4 regions of the Ruegeria sp. BG11 genome follow, and region 1 is predicted to be linked to each of the others. Evidence: riboswitches for the same ligand, from Rfam matches in the RefSeq annotation. Region 1 holds a riboswitch; each other region holds the start of a gene.

Region 1 (4,199 bases):
CATCCAGCCCGGTGAAATTGCAACTCAAGTGGTTGAAAATGCAGGTTTGGATTCGGTCATGACCAACAGCTTCGGCTTTGGCGGCACAAACGGATCCATGATCCTGTCAAAGTATAACGGGTGAACGAGATGTCGGAAGTTCTAAAAAGGAAACGCGGCCTTATCATGGGTGTCGCCAATGACCGGTCGATTGCCTGGGGTATCTCGAAAGCGATGCATGAAGCAGGGGCTGAACTGGCCTTCACCTATCAGGGCGATGCGTTCGGGAAGCGTCTGCAGCCATTGGCCGAAAGCCTCGGCAGCGACTTCATGGTGGATGCGGATGTCACCGATGACGCCTCGCTGGACCGCGCCTTTGGCGAGTTGGGCGAACGCTGGCCAACCATCGACTTTGTCGTTCACGCGATTGCCTATTCGGACAAGAACGAGCTGACAGGCCGGTTTCTGAACACCACAAGGGCCAATTTCAAGCACTCGATGGATGTGTCGGCCTACTCTTTCATCGAGGTCGCCCGTCGCGCCTATCCGCTGATGAAGGACAATGGCGGCTCACTACTGACGCTGACCTACCAAGGCTCGAATCGTGTGGTTCCGAATTACAACGTCATGGGCGTTGCCAAAGCCGCGCTGGAATCGGCAACACGGTATCTGGCCAACGATCTCGGCCCAGAGGGCATCCGCGTGAACGCGATTTCGCCCGGTCCGATGAAGACCCTGGCCGGGGCTGCAATTGGCGGTGCGCGCAAGACCTACAAGTTCTGCGACCAGAATGCGCCGATGCGCTCGAACGCTACGCTAGAGGCCGTTGGCGGCACAGCGGTTTACCTGACCTCGGATGCGGGGGCTTGCACCTCGGGCGAGATCATCAGAGTGGATGGCGGTTTCCACGTGCTTGGAATGCCACAGCCGGATTTCATGTGACCATATCTTTCCCAGACGCCGCCAAGATTTGACCATCTTTCGGCGTCAGGGATATGGGCATGAGCAAAACTGACCAGATCCTTGCCAGCAATACGCGTGGCACCCAGACCAAACGGAAGACGGGGTTCCTAAGCCCCCGCGCCCGTGTTCTGCTTTTGACGCTGACCACATTGCTGGTGTTGTTCGTGTTCTTCACGCAACCGCAGGTCCGTGCAGCGCTTGACGGGCTTTGGGGCTAAGACCTCAAGCCTTCAGTTCACCGAGACAACCTCAATATCGAAGATCAGGTCCTGCCCGGCCAGTGGGTGATTGGCGTCCAGCGTCACCGTGGCCTCGTTCGCCTCGACAACCGTTACCGGCAGCGCCTGACCATCGGGGGTCTGCATCTGCAACTGGGTTCCCGGCTCTAGTGGGATATCATCCGGAATACCCTCACGCGGGATGTCCTGCCGCATCGCCGGGTTGATCGGGCCATAGGCGTCGACACAGGCAATCTCGACCCGCTTCTTGTCACCAACCGCCAGTCCTGGCATCGCACTGTCCAGGCCGGGTATGATCTGGCCCGAACCAACAACGAACTCTAACGGATCGCGCCCGTCTGAGCTGTCAAACACGGTCTCGTCCAGCAGCGTGCCGGTATAGTGGATGCGAACTGTGTCGCCTTGTTTGATCTCAGACATTGGGCCTCCGGGGCTTGTGGGGAATAGGGCGCCGAACACAAGCGCGCTACGCCGGAGTCTGACGCGGCGCAAGATGCATGCATCTGATTCTGATGTCCAGATTGCGGTGCAGGCTTGCGCGTCCTCTTGTCGTCGCTTACACGCGCGCCTTCAATACCGAGCGGGCAGAACAGGAACATCCGATCCTATCGACAAGATGTTATCGCTACAGTCTTAAATAGAGATTGACCGGTGATGGGAATCTCTGCCATCAGCATCCTCATGTCCGGTTCCGGGTTCGCCCGGAGAAAAGGGAATGCGGTGCGGGGAATTCTGATCCACCCAATGCCGCAACTGCCCCCGCAACTGTAGGCGGTGAGCAGGGCTGATGCGCCACTGGGTTCCACCCGGGAAGGCCAGCCCGTTGCTTTGACCCGCAAGTCAGGAGACCTGCCGGACATGCACCCTCGGAAGGGGTGTGTCACCGATGCCGGGGTGTGCATTGGGCCGATGCCCTTATTTTGGGTAAATGGCTCCGTTTGTCCCGATATCAAGCAAGAAACGTGCCGGGGTTGGCACGAAGGACGAAGGAAACACTTTGTGAAGAAGCTGTTTTGCACGGCTGCTGCCGCGCTGGCGATTCCAGCGATGGCGCACGCACATTTTCTGCTGGAATACACCACCGACACGCTGATCGAGGCGCCGGGCGACGTGCCGGTCAAGCTGATCTTCTGGCACCCGTTTGAAAACGGCCATGTCATGGATCTGGAAAAGCCGCAGGAATTCTACGTGATCCACAATGGCGAAAAGACCGACCTGCTGGACACGCTGGAGCCCATCCGGTTTTCGAGCCCCGAGAACGAAGGCGCGGCCTTTCAAGGTTCTGTCCCGGTTAAGCGTTCGGGCGACTACGTGATGGTCACTGTGCCTGAGCCCTATTACGAAGAGGCCGAGGATATCTATATCCAGCAGATCACCAAAGCGTTCCTGAACCGCAACGAACTGCCGACCGACTGGATGAACCCTGCAGGTCTGGCGACCGAGATCGTACCGCTGAACAAGCCCTACAACATCATCGCAGGCTCGACCTTCACCGGTCAGGTTCTGGCAAACGGCGAACCGGTTGCCGGCGCTGAGATCGAGATCGAATACATGGCGGCCAAGCCCAGCTTCGACAGCCAAGCCTCCTCCGAACCCACCGTTTCGCCGATGCCCGGTGGCGCCGTGGTGGCCATTTCCGACGCCAACGGCTATTTCTCCTTCGGTGTCCCGAAAGCTGGTTACTGGGGCTTTGCCGCCCTGGGCGCTGGTCCTGAAACCGAACATGAAGGCAAAGAGCTGAGCCAGGACGCGGTGATCTGGATCCGCGCCTGGGACATGGAGTAACCACAGATGCACATCGTCGACGGAGCCCTATCCAACCCGGTCGTCATCGGCGGAGCCGTTGCCGCCGCTGGTGGGGTCGCAATGGGCCTCAGGTCGCTGGATCTGGACCGCATCCCCACAGCAGGGGTGCTGGCGGCCAGTTTCTTCGTGGCCTCTCTGATCCACGTGCCGATCGGCCCGTCGTCGGTGCATCTGATCCTCAACGGTCTGGCCGGGCTTCTGCTCGGCTGGGCCGCCTTCCCGGCCCTGTTTGTGGGTCTGCTCCTGCAGGCAGTCTTTTTCGGCTTCGGCGGGCTTACGGTGCTGGGGATCAATACGCTTAACATCGCCTTTCCGGCCGTTCTGGCGGGGCTGCTGTTCCGCCCCCTGATCGGGCGCGGTTCGCCGGTCCATGGAGCGATTTGGGGTGGCATAGGTGGTGCCTTTGCCATTGCAGCCACGACCGTCATGGTGGGCATTTCATTGGCCCTTTCAGGGGACGAATTCCTCCCTGCCGCCAAGCTGGTCTTCTTTGCCCACATCCCGGTTATGATAGTCGAGGCCGTCCTGACCGGATTTGCCGTTCTTCTCGCGCGAAAAGTCAAACCTGAACTGTTCCTGACAAGGCCCGCCACATGAGAAAGATTGCGCTCATCCTGGCCCTATGCGCGGCCCCTCTGCCCGCGCTGGCCCATAAGGTGATTGCCGGAGTCTTTGCGTCCGGCGATGCGATCGAAGGGGAAATCGGCTTCTCCAACGGCACCATGGCGACCGATACCGAGGTCGTCGTGACCGATCCAAACGGGGTCGAGCTGGGCCGGGCCACGACCAACGCAGACGGGTTCTTCATCTACACGCCCACCACAGCCGTCGCCCATACCTTCTTTGCCGACCTCGGCGCCGGTCACGTGGCCGAGGTCACCATGCCCGCCGATGACGTTGCCAAGATCATGGGCGTCGCCATCCAGAACAAGCCTGCAGCGTCACCCACGCCTACGCCCGCCTCGGAGGGCGTCACAATGGCCTCTCTCAGCGAAGAAGAGCGTCAGGCCATCGCAGCAGCGGTCCGCGACGAAATACGCCCTCTACGCCGGGAAATCGCCGCCTATCGTGAACATAACGACCTACAGACCATTCTAGGCGGCATCGGTTACATCTTTGGCCTGTTCGGGCTGGGCTTCTACCTCGCGGCGCGGAGGAAACTGGCAGGCTGATGGCACACGTACTGGAACCACAGGAGCGGACACTGGCCGA
Region 2 (4,199 bases), on a different contig from region 1:
GACGGGAACCTTGCGAATCTCAGTTGTGGCGAAGATGAACTTCACATGCGCCGGCGGTTCCTCAAGCGTCTTGAGCAGCGCGTTGAAGGCGCTGGTCGACAGCATATGGACCTCATCGATGATGTAGATCTTGTAACGGGCCGAGGCTGCGCGGTAGCGAACACTGTCGATGATCTCGCGAATATCATTCACGCCGGTGCGACTGGCGGCGTCCATCTCAATCACGTCGACATGGCGACCTTCCATGATGGCGACGCAGTGTTCACATTGGCCGCAAGGCTCGGTCGTGGGTCCGCCATTTCCGTCCGGTCCGATACAGTTCATGCCTTTCGCAATGATCCGTGCGGTCGTGGTTTTGCCGGTTCCGCGAATGCCTGTCATGACAAAGGCTTGCGCGATGCGATCCGCTTCAAATGCGTTTTTGAGCGTGCGGACCATCGCATCCTGACCCACCAGATCGGCAAAGGTTTCCGGGCGATATTTGCGGGCGAGAACCTGATAGGCGGGGCTGTCTGAGTCGGTCATGTCTGCTCTGGCGGATTCGGAACGTCACTGCAGCGTAGAGGCCCGCGCCGCCCGCGTCCACATGAGTTGAAGAACGATTTTGTTTTGGAAACTGGCGCGTCAGGGGTACACTCTTCAGATTGTGAATCAAGCCTAAAGTCAGGATCAACGCTTCCGGGGGGATGCTGTCATGACGAATTTGGTCATTCATGCTTTGCAAGTGGGCGGGGGCACACTTGCCCTAACGTCGATGCCGGGAAAGGGCGGCGACTATGCAGGCGACCTTGAAACGATTGGAGATTGGAGGCCGGGCCTCGTGCTGTCGATGACAACCGAGGCCGAGCTGGTCCAGTTTGGAGCCCGCGATTTTGGCCGCGACGTTCAGGGGCGCGCCAGCCGCTGGGTGCATCTGCCGATTCAGGATTTCGGCGTGCCACCGTCAGAGGTTGATGCGCAATGGCCCGATGTTAGTGCCGCGGCGCGGCAGGCTTTGTCTGGCGGAGGGCGCGTGCTTGTCCATTGTCAGGGCGGATGTGGTCGCTCTGGCATGGTGGTGCTGAGGTTGATGATCGAATGCGGCGAGGCTCCAACCCAAGCGCTGGATCGGTTGCGCAAGCTACGCCCCTGCGCGGTCGAAACCGATGCACAGAAGCACTGGGCCACCTTGCCCGCCCGAGCTTTGGCAGACTCCTAAGCCGACAGTTGCAGTTCCGCCGGGGTCGTTTTGCGCGGCGCAATCACTGATGCCTCGAGCATGGCGCAGGGCAGGGATGTCATCGCTGCGCTAGGCAGGCTGCTCGTGTCGGTACCGAACATCAAATCGGCATAGCGATCGAGGGTCTCGCTGTCGGCCTTAGGATCCGCTCCGCAATAGACCCGCACCCGAGATTGGCTGGCCCGAAACCGGGCGTGGCAGCCGTCCGAGCAATGGGTCAGGTCACTGCTGCCTTCGATTTCAAAGTCCGATGTGGTCGCCGGACCAGCTTGGTCCAGTGCGTCAACCATTGAACGCGCCAGCCGCGCCAGCGCCGGGCAAGTCTTGCCGGTATGTTGGCAGATAGTTGCCGAGAACCTATGTGTCTTCGTCTTCCAGATCATCCTGCGCCCTCCGCGCGGTGGACAGGGGCTGGGATCAGGTGGGGCAGATAGGGTCTGTCACGGCCTGCCCGGACACCCCGCCCGAGTTTGGGTTATGTTGACGATGGCAGGTCTCCTGACTTGCGGGTCATCGCTTTGCCGACCTTCCCGGCCTTTCGGCCAGTGGCTCTTCGACATCGCTCACCGCTTACAGTTGCGGGGGCAGTCGCGGATTTGGTTCGTCCCGAGTAAGTCGGGGAAAACCGCACCGTGTTCCCTTTTCATCCCGACCTCTTGTGAAAGCCGGGAACCATCACACCATCGCTAGCGTTCAAAACCATTCTGAGTCAAGTTGAACTTTCTGCGCTGCGGAAAGACGATCCGCAAAGTGGACGCGTGGTCAAGCGGGATCGCAGTTGACTTGCATGGGCTGTCTGGGGTCAAGTTGCAATGTGAACTCATCAGTTCAGTTTTCCACCGAGGATGCCCATGTTGGATGCAAACCAAACAGTGCTGATCGAAGATGTTCAGATCCCGGTGGGGGATGGTGCCCTGTCCGGGTGGATCTACCGGCCCGTGGCGCAGCCCGAAACCGTAGTGGTGGTCAACAGCGCGACAGGGGTTCCGCGAGACTACTACAAGCATTTCGCACAATGGTTGGCCTCGGATCGTGATATCGCCTGTCTGATCTACGACTACCGGGAATTCGGGCATTCGAAATCGGGCCCACAGCGTCGGTCGAAGATTTCGATGGCCGATTGGGCGTTGCAGGACATGCCCGCCGCGCGGGCCGAGATGCGCCGACGGTTCCCGCTGTCGCAGCAATGGTCAGTTGGTCATTCGCTTGGAGGGATGCTGGGGCCAGTGCAGCCGGATATCGACAAGATTGATCGCATGATCTGCGTCTGTTCTGGCCTTGTGAAGTTGGGCGATCATCCTTGGCCGTACCGCGCTCTGGCCGGGTTGTTCTGGTATGGGCATGTGCCTCTGGTCGTGAGCGGCCTGGGGTATTTGCCGGGCAAGGCACTTGGGTTTGGAACAGACCTACCGCCTAAGGTCTATTGGCAATGGCGCAAATGGTGCACCGCGCCGCAAAGCTATCTGCCCGAGATCGGAGACACACTGCCGCAAGCTACGTGGCAGGATGCTGACGTTCCCGTCGACCTTTTTGCCTTCACAGATGATGAGATGGTCCCAGAAGCTGCCGTTTGGCGGTTGGCCGAGCTTTATGGTCCAAAAGCACGCCGTCACCTGTTGTCACCGGAAGAGTTTGGTGTTCGGGAGATCGGCCATATCGGTGTGTTTGCCCGCCGAAATGCGGTGCTCTGGCCACGATTGATCGCTTGATGGGGGGCGCCGGCGGACCGACGCCCCTTTTTCAGCCCGTGTTTCAATCGCCGCGCCGCGCGGATTTTCCGTGCATCGCAGATCGGACCATCTTGCCGAAAGCCTTGTCGCGTGCCCGCGCCTCGGCCACGGTCTCAGAGTTGCGCTGATCCTCGCGCCTCAGCTTGCGCCAGCGTTCCAACCGATCTGCATCCAGTGTGCCTGCTTCAATCGCCGCCTGCACAGCGCAACCGGGCTCGGCCTCATGCTGGCAATCCGAGAACCGGCAGGTTTGGGCCAGCTCCAGAATGTCCGAGAACACTTCGTCCACCCCGTCCTGCGCGTCGAGCAGGCGCAGGGCGCGCATGCCGGGGGTGTCGACCAGCCAACCGCCATTTTGCATCGGATGTAAGGCGCGAGACGTCGTGGTGTGGCGGCCGCGGGCGTCATCCTCGCGGATTGTGGCTGTTGCCTGATCCTGCCCGGTCATTCCGTTGGCGAGCGTTGTTTTGCCAACCCCGGATGACCCGACCAAAGCCGCTGTCTGACTCGCCGGACACCATGCCAGAACCTGCTGCAGGTCTAACGCTTCATGCGCGTTGACCGTCAGGACTGTCAAAAACGGTGCCAGCGCTTCGGCCTGCTTGGCGTAGGCTGCGGGGTCCGAGCAGCTATCTGCTTTGGTCAGGACCACGACAGGATAGCAGCCCGCCTGATGCGCCAGTGCCAGATACCGTTCGAGCCGGGGCACATTGAAATCCGCATTGCACGAGCTGACGATGAACAGCACGTCAACATTGGCTGCGATCAGTTGCGCCTCGGCTCCGGTTCCGGCAGCACGGCGTTGCAACAGGCTGCGCCGGTCAAGCAGATGCTGAACGCGATTCTTGTCATCGGCCAGCACCCAATCGCCAACCGTAAAATCGCCAGTGGAATGACCAGGGGCAAACAGAGATGTTTCACCAGTCTCGTTCATCCCGACCAGGCGGTCCCGGTGAACACCGGTGATACGAAAAGGCGTGAGTTGCGCGTGCGCCGCGTGCTGTGCAGCGAAGTGAGAGGACCATCCCAGGTCCGAAAGATTAAAAGACATTGGTTTGCCTGTGTTCAGATATAGCAATCCCATCGGATGGCCGATGCGCATCCGTTGGCGATGTGTTCAGGCAATCGGAGAGTTGGGTTTAGAACCGATCTGCCCGAAGGGTGTTTGCTACAATCATAAAGCCCTCCTGCGGCTGATGGTTTCTATAAAGTGAGAGGTTGGACATCGACCCAAGCGGGGCTCGTTGTGG
Region 3 (4,199 bases), on a different contig from region 1:
CACCTCAGACCTTGCCGGGAAATTGCGGGGCAAGGCCTTTCCGGCGGATCAACTGAACAAGCGGTTGCAGCGCGGGGTCGGGTGGACACCCACCAACGTTCAGATCAACTGTTTTGACGGAATTGCTGAAAGCCCGTTTGGCGCGCTGGGCGATCTTCTTCTGATCCCGGACGCAACGGCCGAGGCAAAGGTCGAGCTCGGCGAAGACTCCGGCCTGCACTTTCTTATGGGCGATATCGTCACTCTGGACGGAGACCCTTGGGACTTCTGCACGCGCAGTTTGTTGAGGGCGGCGCTGGAGCGGCTGCACAAGGTCTCAGGCGCAAATTTGCTGGCTGCGTTCGAGCATGAGTTCCAGCTGAAAGATCCGCCAAGCCAAGCCAACGAAGCCTATGGTCACCGGGGTTTTGGCCTGCAGCGTGATCTGTGCGAGACCTTGATCAACGCGATTTCTCAGGTCGGTTTGAAGCCGGATTCGATCATGAAGGAATATGGGCCAAACCAATATGAGGTCGTCATCGGCCCTGAGCAGGGTGTTCGCGCGGCGGACGCGGCCATCATGGTACGCGAACTGACCTATGCGACCGCACAGGCCTATGGCGAGCGGGCCACCTATACCCCTATTCGCGATGTCGCGAGCGTTGGGAATGGGGTCCACATCCATATGAGCTTTGTGGATGATCAGGGCGCGCCGCTGACATACGCCGAAGACGGCCCCTGCGGCATGTCGGACCTGACGAGTGCCTTCGCTGCCGGAGTTCTGAAATATCTGGATGCGATCTTGGCCCTGACTGCGCCTTCGGTGATCTCGTATGAACGCCTGACACCCCATCGTTGGTCTGCGGCTTTCAACAATCTGGGTTTCCGCGACCGCGAGGCTTCCTTGCGGATTTGTCCGGTAACCGCAAAAGACCCGGCCTCGATCGCGGGGCAGTTCAACATCGAATACCGTGCGGCGGATGCCGCAGCTTCGCCTCATCTGGCGCTTGCGGCAGTTGTCATGGCTGGGACACAAGGGATCGAAGAGGGGCTACCCGCGCCCATTCCAACCGAGGAAGATCTTTCGCTGTTGGACGTCGCAGAACTGAACCAAAGGGGGCTGGTGCGCTTGCCTCAAACCTTAGAAGACGCGCTCGACCGGTTCGTTTCCAACCCGGTTGTGACCGGCTGGTTCCCCGAATGCTTTGCCGAGGTGTACCAAGCCCACAAACAATCCGAGATCGCGACAACTGCACATCTGGACACCGACGCACGCTGCCGATTGTACGAAGAAACATATTGACCTGAGCGGCTCGTCTTGCCGAAGCTCGCCCAATGCGACCTCTGGGGCGTCGCTTGGGTAATCTCGCGCCGTATGACGCGGCGCAGGCTGTTTAGCTCAGGATAGGGATGGATCATGAACCGTTCAGAAACCGATGCCATTTTGAATGTGCATAGGCTGGCTTTTGGCGAAGCGGAAGGTGAAGAAATCGCTCAACTCGCCGAAGATCTCCTTGAGCATCCGGAAACGATTTCTATCAGTGTGAGGCGTGACGGGCAGATCGCGGGCAATGTCATGTTCACCCCGTTTGTCTTCCAGGATCACCCGGACGTTAAATGCTATCTTCTGGCGCCCTGCGGTGTCTCGCCCGAACATCAAGGTCTCGGTGTTGGCAGAGAGATGATGGAGACCAGCATCAAGCACTTGAGGTCCATTGGAACAGACGCTGTCTTCGTGTTGGGCGTGCCGGCATTCTACCCCTTATTCGGGTTTGTTCCGACCGACAAAGAGACGCCATATCCGAACCTTCTGACGATCCCAGAGGCATGGATGGTGCTTGAGCTCACTGCAGGATCGGTTGAAAAGCTGGGGGGCAAGACACTCGCGATTGCGCCCTTCATGCACGCGCATCTCTGGGACACATCACAACACGCGTGAATTCCGTTTTTTTGTTCTTTCCTCAAACCGCAGCTCTGTTTCAGGTTTCCATTTCTGCTGGGCATGTCTGTTTTGTTTCTGCAAATGTCGCAAGCCTTTCAGTCAGAAATGCGCACCCGAGTAGGTTGCGCGTGTGAGGTGCTGCTGTTTGATTCTCAGGCGGCAGAGAATTGGGAAGCCGGTGCAATTCCGGCGCTGCCCCCGCAACGGTAAGGAAGGTCAGGTTCGACAGGTGACCACTGGGACGAGGATCCCGGGAAGGTGTCGAAAACCGGGCGCAAGCCCCTTTCAAGTCCGGAAACCAGCCTTGCATATATGTCAAACCGCGGGTGGCGGTGGGGGCACAAGTTTCGGACGTGATCCTCGCACGGCTCCGGACTGGCCTCTGGTGTCATCTGCCCAAGCTAAGCCGCGGGGCGCGGCAGGAGAGCCAGAAGTGAGCAACGTTCAAAGCCTGTTGGCGCGTCGAAACCCGGCCTATGCCCTTGAACAGGCGTTCTATACCGATCCAGATGTCTTTCAGGCCGATCTTGAGGCCATCCACTACCGCGACTGGCTATTTGCCATTCCGGCATGTGAGCTGGTGAAAACAGGCGACTATGTGACTTACACTGTTGGCGCATACCGCGTGATCATCGTGCGCGGCGCGGACAACCAGATCCGAGCTTTCCACAACACCTGCCGACATCGCGGGTCGATCATTTGCAAAGCGGCCAAGGGCAACTCGCCCAAACTGGTCTGCCCCTACCACCAGTGGACCTATGAGCTTGACGGCTCATTGCTATGGGCACGTGATATGGGGCCTGATTTCGACCCCAAGCAACACGGGCTAAAAACCGTTTACTGCCGGGAACTGGCCGGGCTGGTCTATATCTGTCTTGCAGATGAAGCGCCTGATTTCGACACCTTCGCCAACAAAGCACGCCCCTATCTGGAGCCGCATGATCTGGGCAACGCCAAGGTCGCCTTTGAAAGCACGATCATCGAGAACGGCAACTGGAAGCTGGTCTGGGAAAACAACCGCGAGTGCTATCACTGCGGTGGCAACCACCCCTCGCTGTGCCGGACCTTCCCTGATGATCCCTCGGTAACCGGTATCGAAGGGGGTGAAACCCCGGCTTTCATGCAAACTCACTTTGACCGTTGCGAGGCTGCAGGGATGCCGTCGCAGTTCTATCTGCATGATGACGGGCAATACCGTCTGGCTCGTATGCCGCTTAAGGAAGGGGCGGAAAGCTATACTCTAGACGGCAAATCAGCTGTGCGCCGCTTTCTTGGCAGTTCGCCTTTTGCCGATGCGGGGACGTTGCTGAAGTTCCACTATCCCAGCACGTGGAACCACTTCCTGGCCGATCACTCGATTGTATTTCGGATCACTCCGATCAGCCCGACCGAGACCGAAGTCACCACGAAATGGCTGGTCAACAAGGATGCGGTCGAAGGGGTCGACTATGACGTCAAGCGTCTGACCGAGGTCTGGATGGCCACCAATGACGAAGATCGCCGCGTGGTGGAAGACAACCAGATGGGCATCAACAGCCCGGCCTATGTGCCGGGACCGTATTCAGGGATACAGGAGTCCGGTGTTTTGCAATTCACCGATTGGTATTGCAGCACTCTGGCGCGCCACCTGACACCTGACACGATGGCGGCGGAGTGAAGCAGATGAAAGATCTGAACGCTGTTGCCTCGATCTGGCAGGATGACGAGACGCTGGAATGCGTCTCGGTCGTGCCCGAAACGCCAAACACCGCCAGCTTTACGTTCCGCGCCCCGTCCGGGGCTTTGTTTGCCTACCATCCGGGTCAGTTCCTGACGCTCGAGATTCCGGCGCCGGGGCAGCCGGGAGGCGTTGTGCATCGGACCTATACGATCTCGTCATCCCCATCTCGTCCGCGATCCATTACGATCACGGCTAAGGCGCAGCCGGACAGCGTCGGCACGCGCTGGATGCTGGACAATCTGCAGCCGGGTATGCGGATGCGGGCGATTGGCCCGGCGGGTCTGTTCACCAATGCTGAAAGCGGCGCCACCAAGTATTTGTTCATCTCGGCAGGGTCGGGCATCACTCCTATGATGTCGATGACGACCTGCATGTGGGACGAAGGCCGCGATCTGGATGTCGTCTTCATCAACTGCGCCAAACGTCCGTCCGAGATCATCTTCCGCCAACGGTTGGAGCAGATGGCAAGCCGGACGCCGGGTTTGGATTTGAAGTTTGTTGTGGAGGAAGCTGACCGCTACAGCCCCTGGACCGGCTACCAGGGTCAATTTAACCAGC
Region 4 (4,199 bases), on a different contig from region 1:
GGCGGCCTGCGCTGCGACTTCACCGCCGGTGTCGCAGAGATGTACCAGACGCCGCAGGGTCGAGACGGGCAGGGTGGAATACTCATCCAGCCGCGTATCCTCACGCCCGTCGGCGGGCAGGACGGCCAGCGCGATCCCCTTGGCCTGCGCAAGTGACAGAACTTGCTGCAGTCCGTAGGCCCAGTAAGGCACGCCGCCAATCAGACGGATCAGAACGCCCTTGGCGCCCTCAAGCGTCTGTTCCACATAGGTGTCGACTGACAGAGGATGCTTCAACGCCGTCAGGTTCGCCAACCGCAGGGTCGGCATTCGCCCTTCCGGCCCGCCACCGCGATGCCAGCCTGCCGCGAAAGCGCCAAGGTCGCTGTCCGAGAAGGACAGCACCACCAAATCCGCCGGGCTCTGGCCCAGATCGGTTGGGGTTTCCGTTTCTGCTAACCCGTGGCTTTCGCGGAAGACGACGTGCATGGGCCTTACTCGGCGGCCTCGGTTACACTCGCGAGGATATCGCGGATTTCTGCTTCTTTGATGTCGTCATGCTCGGCGATCACCACCATGCGCGAGCGGCGGTCTTCACCGGGCTCCCACGGACGGTCATACTGGTGACGCACACGGGCCCCCACGGCCTGAACCAGCAGGCGCATAGGCTTGCCTTGAACGGCGGCATAGCCTTTGACGCGCAGGATGTTCAGCTCATTGGCCAGACGCTCGATCTTGGCAATCAAATCGGCAGGGTCGGACTGTTCAGGCAGATCAACGATGATGCTTTCGAAATCGTCGTGCTCGTGGTCGTGGTGACCGTCGTGATGCGACGGGCGGGCGTCCATGTCATCCTCGGCAGCCGCTTCAAGCCCAAGTACAACGCGGACGTCCACGGCGCCTTCGGCCACTTCGACGACGGGTAGCGGGCGAGGGGCCTCGGCGGCGATGATCTCTTTGGCTTTTGCCACGCCTTCGGGGCCGGCCAGATCAGGCTTGGTCAGCAGGATGATGTCGGCGCAGGAGATCTGATCCTCGAACACTTCGGATAGAGGCGTTTCATGGTCGATCGAATCGTCGGCCAGGCGCTGAGCGTCCACCGCTTCGACATTCGGCGCAAAGCGACCAGCGGCGACGGCCTCGGCATCGGCCAGCGCGATGACGCCATCAACGGTGATTTTTGACCGGATATCGGGCCAGTCGAACGCCTTCAACAGGGGCTTGGGCAGGGCGAGGCCAGAAGTTTCGATCAGGATGTGATCGGGGCGCGGCTCCAGCGCCATAAGGGCTTCGATGGTCGGGATGAAATCATCAGCCACGGTGCAGCAGATGCAGCCGTTCGCCAATTCCATGATGTTCTCCGCTGGGCAATCCGGGATGGCGCAGGATTTCAGGATGTCGCCATCGACGCCGACATCGCCGAACTCATTGACCACCACGGCCAGACGCTTGCCTTGCGGGTTCTGCATCAGGTGCTTCACCAGAGTCGTTTTGCCCGAGCCCAAGAAGCCAGTGATCACGGTGACGGGGAGTTTTTCCAAGTTGCTCATTTCAGGGCTCCAATCGGGGGAATGCGGGCTGCGCAGTTCTTGCGGAAATGTTCGGGGCGCTCGCGCCATTTGACCAAGCCGTCCTCGGTCGCAAGGTACTTGGTGGCACCGTCAACGATCGCGTCGACATGGTCGGTTTCGTTCAAATGTTCATAGACGAAGGTCCAGCGATCCGGGCCGCCGCGCAGCACGATGGAACAGCCCTCGTTGCAGTTCGACAAGCATTCCACGGCTCTCAGGGTAATCCCTTCCGGCAGCTCCGCCTGTTCAAGCGCCTTGTGCAACAGCGTGCCGGGACGTTGCGCGTCGTCTTCAACGGGCAGCCCGCGACGACAGGTGGTGCAAACCAGCAATTCGACCGGAGCGGTCTCGGTCATGTCTCTCATCCCCCCAACTCCTCATCGTGGGGGACGGGGTTTCATGCGGGTCCCTTGACCCGACACCGGAACACCCCGTCCGGTTTCATCTTCGGGCGCTGGCAGGTCTCCCGGCTTGCGGATGTCAGAGGCGTACTCTGTCGGATGTCCCGCCTTCCCGGCTTTGAGCCAGTGGCTTGGGCACCCTCTCCGGTCACGGTCGCGGGGGCGGCTGCGCTTGGCGGAAAACCCGTTGACGCATTCCCTTTTCATCTGTTCGCACAGACACCAACACGAGGCTCATGCGGCACGCACCCGCAGCTTGTCAAGCGCGATGCAGCTCAGACCGCTGCGGCACGTTGAAAAGCGACCTGCCAGCGTCGCTAGGCGGCATGAACAGGACGCTGATGCATGGTCGCATGGTCTCAAATCGCAAACGGAGGCGAAATCCATGAAAGTAGGTTTTATCGGGCTTGGGAATGTGGGCGGTAAGCTGTCAGGGTCATTGCTCCGCAATGGAATCGACCTGACGGTTCATGACCTAAGTTCCGATCTTGTTGAGGCTTTTGTCGCGCAGGGGGCCAAAGCGGCTGAAAGCCCGGCCCAGATGATGCGCGATTGCGACGCTGTGATCACCTGCCTGCCGTCGCCTGCGGCCTCGGACGCGGTGATGCAAGAGATGCTGCCCGAGGTTGGCCCCGGTAAAATCTGGATGGAGATGTCCACCACTGACGAGGCCGAGGTCAAGCGATTGGGGGCATTGGTTCTGGAGCGCGGAGGGGCTGCAGTCGATTGCCCTGTCTCGGGTGGCTGCCACCGTGCGGCGACGGGCAATATCTCGATCTTCGCCGGCTGCGACCGCAATACCTTCGAAAGCATTTTGCCGTTCCTGACCACCATGGGACGGCGCGTTCTGCACACCGGAGAGCTCGGCTCGGCCTCGGTTCTGAAAGTGTTGACCAACTATCTGGCAACGGCCAACCTGATCACCTGTGCTGAAGCGCTGGTCACCGCCAAGGCCGCCGGGATGGATTTGAACACCACCTATGAGGCCATCAAGATTTCGTCAGGGACCTCGTTCGTGCACGAAACCGAAAGCCAGGTGATCCTGAACGGCTCGCGCGATATTTCGTTTACAATGGATTTGGTGAAAAAGGATATCGGCCTGTTTCAGGATGTCGCCGACCGCGCCGGTGTTCCGCTGGAAATCAATCCGGTGATGATCAAGATATTTGAGGATGGCATCGCCCGGTTTGGCGAGCGTGAGCTGTCGCCAAACATCATCAAACGCCTTGAAGAAGCCACCGGCTTGGACATCCGCGCACCGGGTTTTCCTACGGAAATGCAGGACGATGAGCCGGAAGAACCAGGGTACGAAGTGGTGCCTCGGGGGCGTTCCTCCTGAAAACTGATTCCCGGAGACGGTATTTAGAGGAAGGGGATGTGGAGGCGAGTACCGGAATCGAACCGGTGTACACGGATTTGCAATCGACACTTTGCAGGTGTTTGCGGATTTCTTCTCGGTAGAGTTGTTCGATGTCTAGCATGTGGCTAAGTCCTTGTTACCTCTATGACAATTCATATAATTTCACAGAAAGTCATGAGTGTTGAATCAAACGTTTTGATACGTTGATGGCATGAAGCACACACCGATCCGCACCACATCGTGCATACAGAACCAGCGCAAATATGACGTTAAAACTGACCGTCTGACGCGGACTGTGATGGACCGTCGCAAGGCGTTGCATCACGCCGAACAGGCGCTTGCCGATCATCTGCTGAAAGAGAAAAACGCCCGACTGTATAGGGCGGGTTGACCCGCACGGGTCGAACGATCCAGCATACCGAGGCACCACAAGCCATCTCAGGGTGCCTCAAATGAAGTGACCCGGTGCGATCTGCACCGGGCCGCTAACATATCCCCCTGACCTCTCACAGCAGGGACCAAGCAACGATGGACCATGAAAGGACCACGCAATGGATGGCACAAAAGTAACACCCTTTAACACTGGCGATCAAGGTATTCTGGTACCCCAGATAGGGGGCACGCACATTCAGTGGTTACAGGCGGGGTTTTTAGACACCATCCCTGTGATCCCGGCTGGTGCCGCACTGCACGAGACGTCGAAGGTCGACCCGGATGCCCGAGGCAAATGCCCCGGCGACTACTTTGGAGGTGCTTGGGACGGGCTTGGATCGTGGCCCAGCTATGAGATGAACGGTGTAAAGGCCGCGCGGTTAGACGAACTCGGTGCGAACACAGGCTTAAAAATGGGGGGGCGGTGGACCGGCTTGGATGTCGACCTTACCGACC

The links. Region 1 has a riboswitch for cobalamin ahead of ACR0JF_RS09715 (DUF4198 domain-containing protein). Riboswitches for the same ligand answer to the same signal wherever they lie in the genome.
Region 2: it holds a riboswitch for cobalamin, as region 1 does, so the genes downstream of both, ACR0JF_RS14730 (hypothetical protein) here and ACR0JF_RS09715 (DUF4198 domain-containing protein) in region 1, are expected to answer to the same signal.
Region 3: it holds a riboswitch for cobalamin, as region 1 does, so the genes downstream of both, ACR0JF_RS17090 (aromatic ring-hydroxylating oxygenase subunit alpha) here and ACR0JF_RS09715 (DUF4198 domain-containing protein) in region 1, are expected to answer to the same signal.
Region 4: it holds a riboswitch for cobalamin, as region 1 does, so the genes downstream of both, ACR0JF_RS03755 (DUF1636 domain-containing protein) here and ACR0JF_RS09715 (DUF4198 domain-containing protein) in region 1, are expected to answer to the same signal.

Annotation. Positions count from the first base shown of each region.
Region 1 covers NZ_JBQFTH010000005.1:93,144-97,342, reverse strand. Annotated here, with positions in the region: gene fabB (beta-ketoacyl-ACP synthase I) at 1-124, shown strand, start outside; gene ACR0JF_RS09730 (enoyl-ACP reductase FabI) at 130-921, shown strand; gene ACR0JF_RS09725 (hypothetical protein) at 981-1,160, shown strand; gene ACR0JF_RS09720 (FKBP-type peptidyl-prolyl cis-trans isomerase) at 1,173-1,601, opposite strand; cobalamin riboswitch at 1,851-2,052, shown strand; gene ACR0JF_RS09715 (DUF4198 domain-containing protein) at 2,181-2,966, shown strand; gene cbiM (cobalt transporter CbiM) at 2,973-3,584, shown strand; gene ACR0JF_RS09705 (Ig-like domain-containing protein) at 3,581-4,159, shown strand; gene cbiQ (cobalt ECF transporter T component CbiQ) at 4,159-4,199, shown strand, end outside.
Region 2 covers NZ_JBQFTH010000008.1:200,466-204,664, forward strand. Annotated here, with positions in the region: gene ACR0JF_RS14720 (DNA polymerase III subunit gamma/tau) at 1-525, opposite strand, end outside; gene ACR0JF_RS14725 (phosphatase domain-containing protein) at 695-1,198, shown strand; gene ACR0JF_RS14730 (hypothetical protein) at 1,195-1,602, opposite strand; cobalamin riboswitch at 1,690-1,911, opposite strand; gene ACR0JF_RS14735 (alpha/beta fold hydrolase) at 2,071-2,928, shown strand; gene rsgA (ribosome small subunit-dependent GTPase A) at 2,972-4,000, opposite strand; RNA gene ffs (signal recognition particle sRNA small type) at 4,158-4,199, opposite strand, start outside.
Region 3 covers NZ_JBQFTH010000010.1:182,597-186,795, reverse strand. Annotated here, with positions in the region: gene ACR0JF_RS17100 (glutamine synthetase family protein) at 1-1,282, shown strand, start outside; gene ACR0JF_RS17095 (GNAT family N-acetyltransferase) at 1,397-1,918, shown strand; cobalamin riboswitch at 2,038-2,242, shown strand; gene ACR0JF_RS17090 (aromatic ring-hydroxylating oxygenase subunit alpha) at 2,355-3,578, shown strand; gene ACR0JF_RS17085 (hybrid-cluster NAD(P)-dependent oxidoreductase) at 3,584-4,199, shown strand, end outside.
Region 4 covers NZ_JBQFTH010000001.1:743,041-747,239, reverse strand. Annotated here, with positions in the region: gene cobN (cobaltochelatase subunit CobN) at 1-468, opposite strand, end outside; gene cobW (cobalamin biosynthesis protein CobW) at 474-1,529, opposite strand; gene ACR0JF_RS03755 (DUF1636 domain-containing protein) at 1,526-1,906, opposite strand; cobalamin riboswitch at 1,990-2,193, opposite strand; gene ACR0JF_RS03750 (NAD(P)-dependent oxidoreductase) at 2,220-3,290, shown strand; gene ACR0JF_RS03745 (hypothetical protein) at 3,523-3,702, shown strand; gene ACR0JF_RS03740 (VapE domain-containing protein) at 3,863-4,199, shown strand, end outside.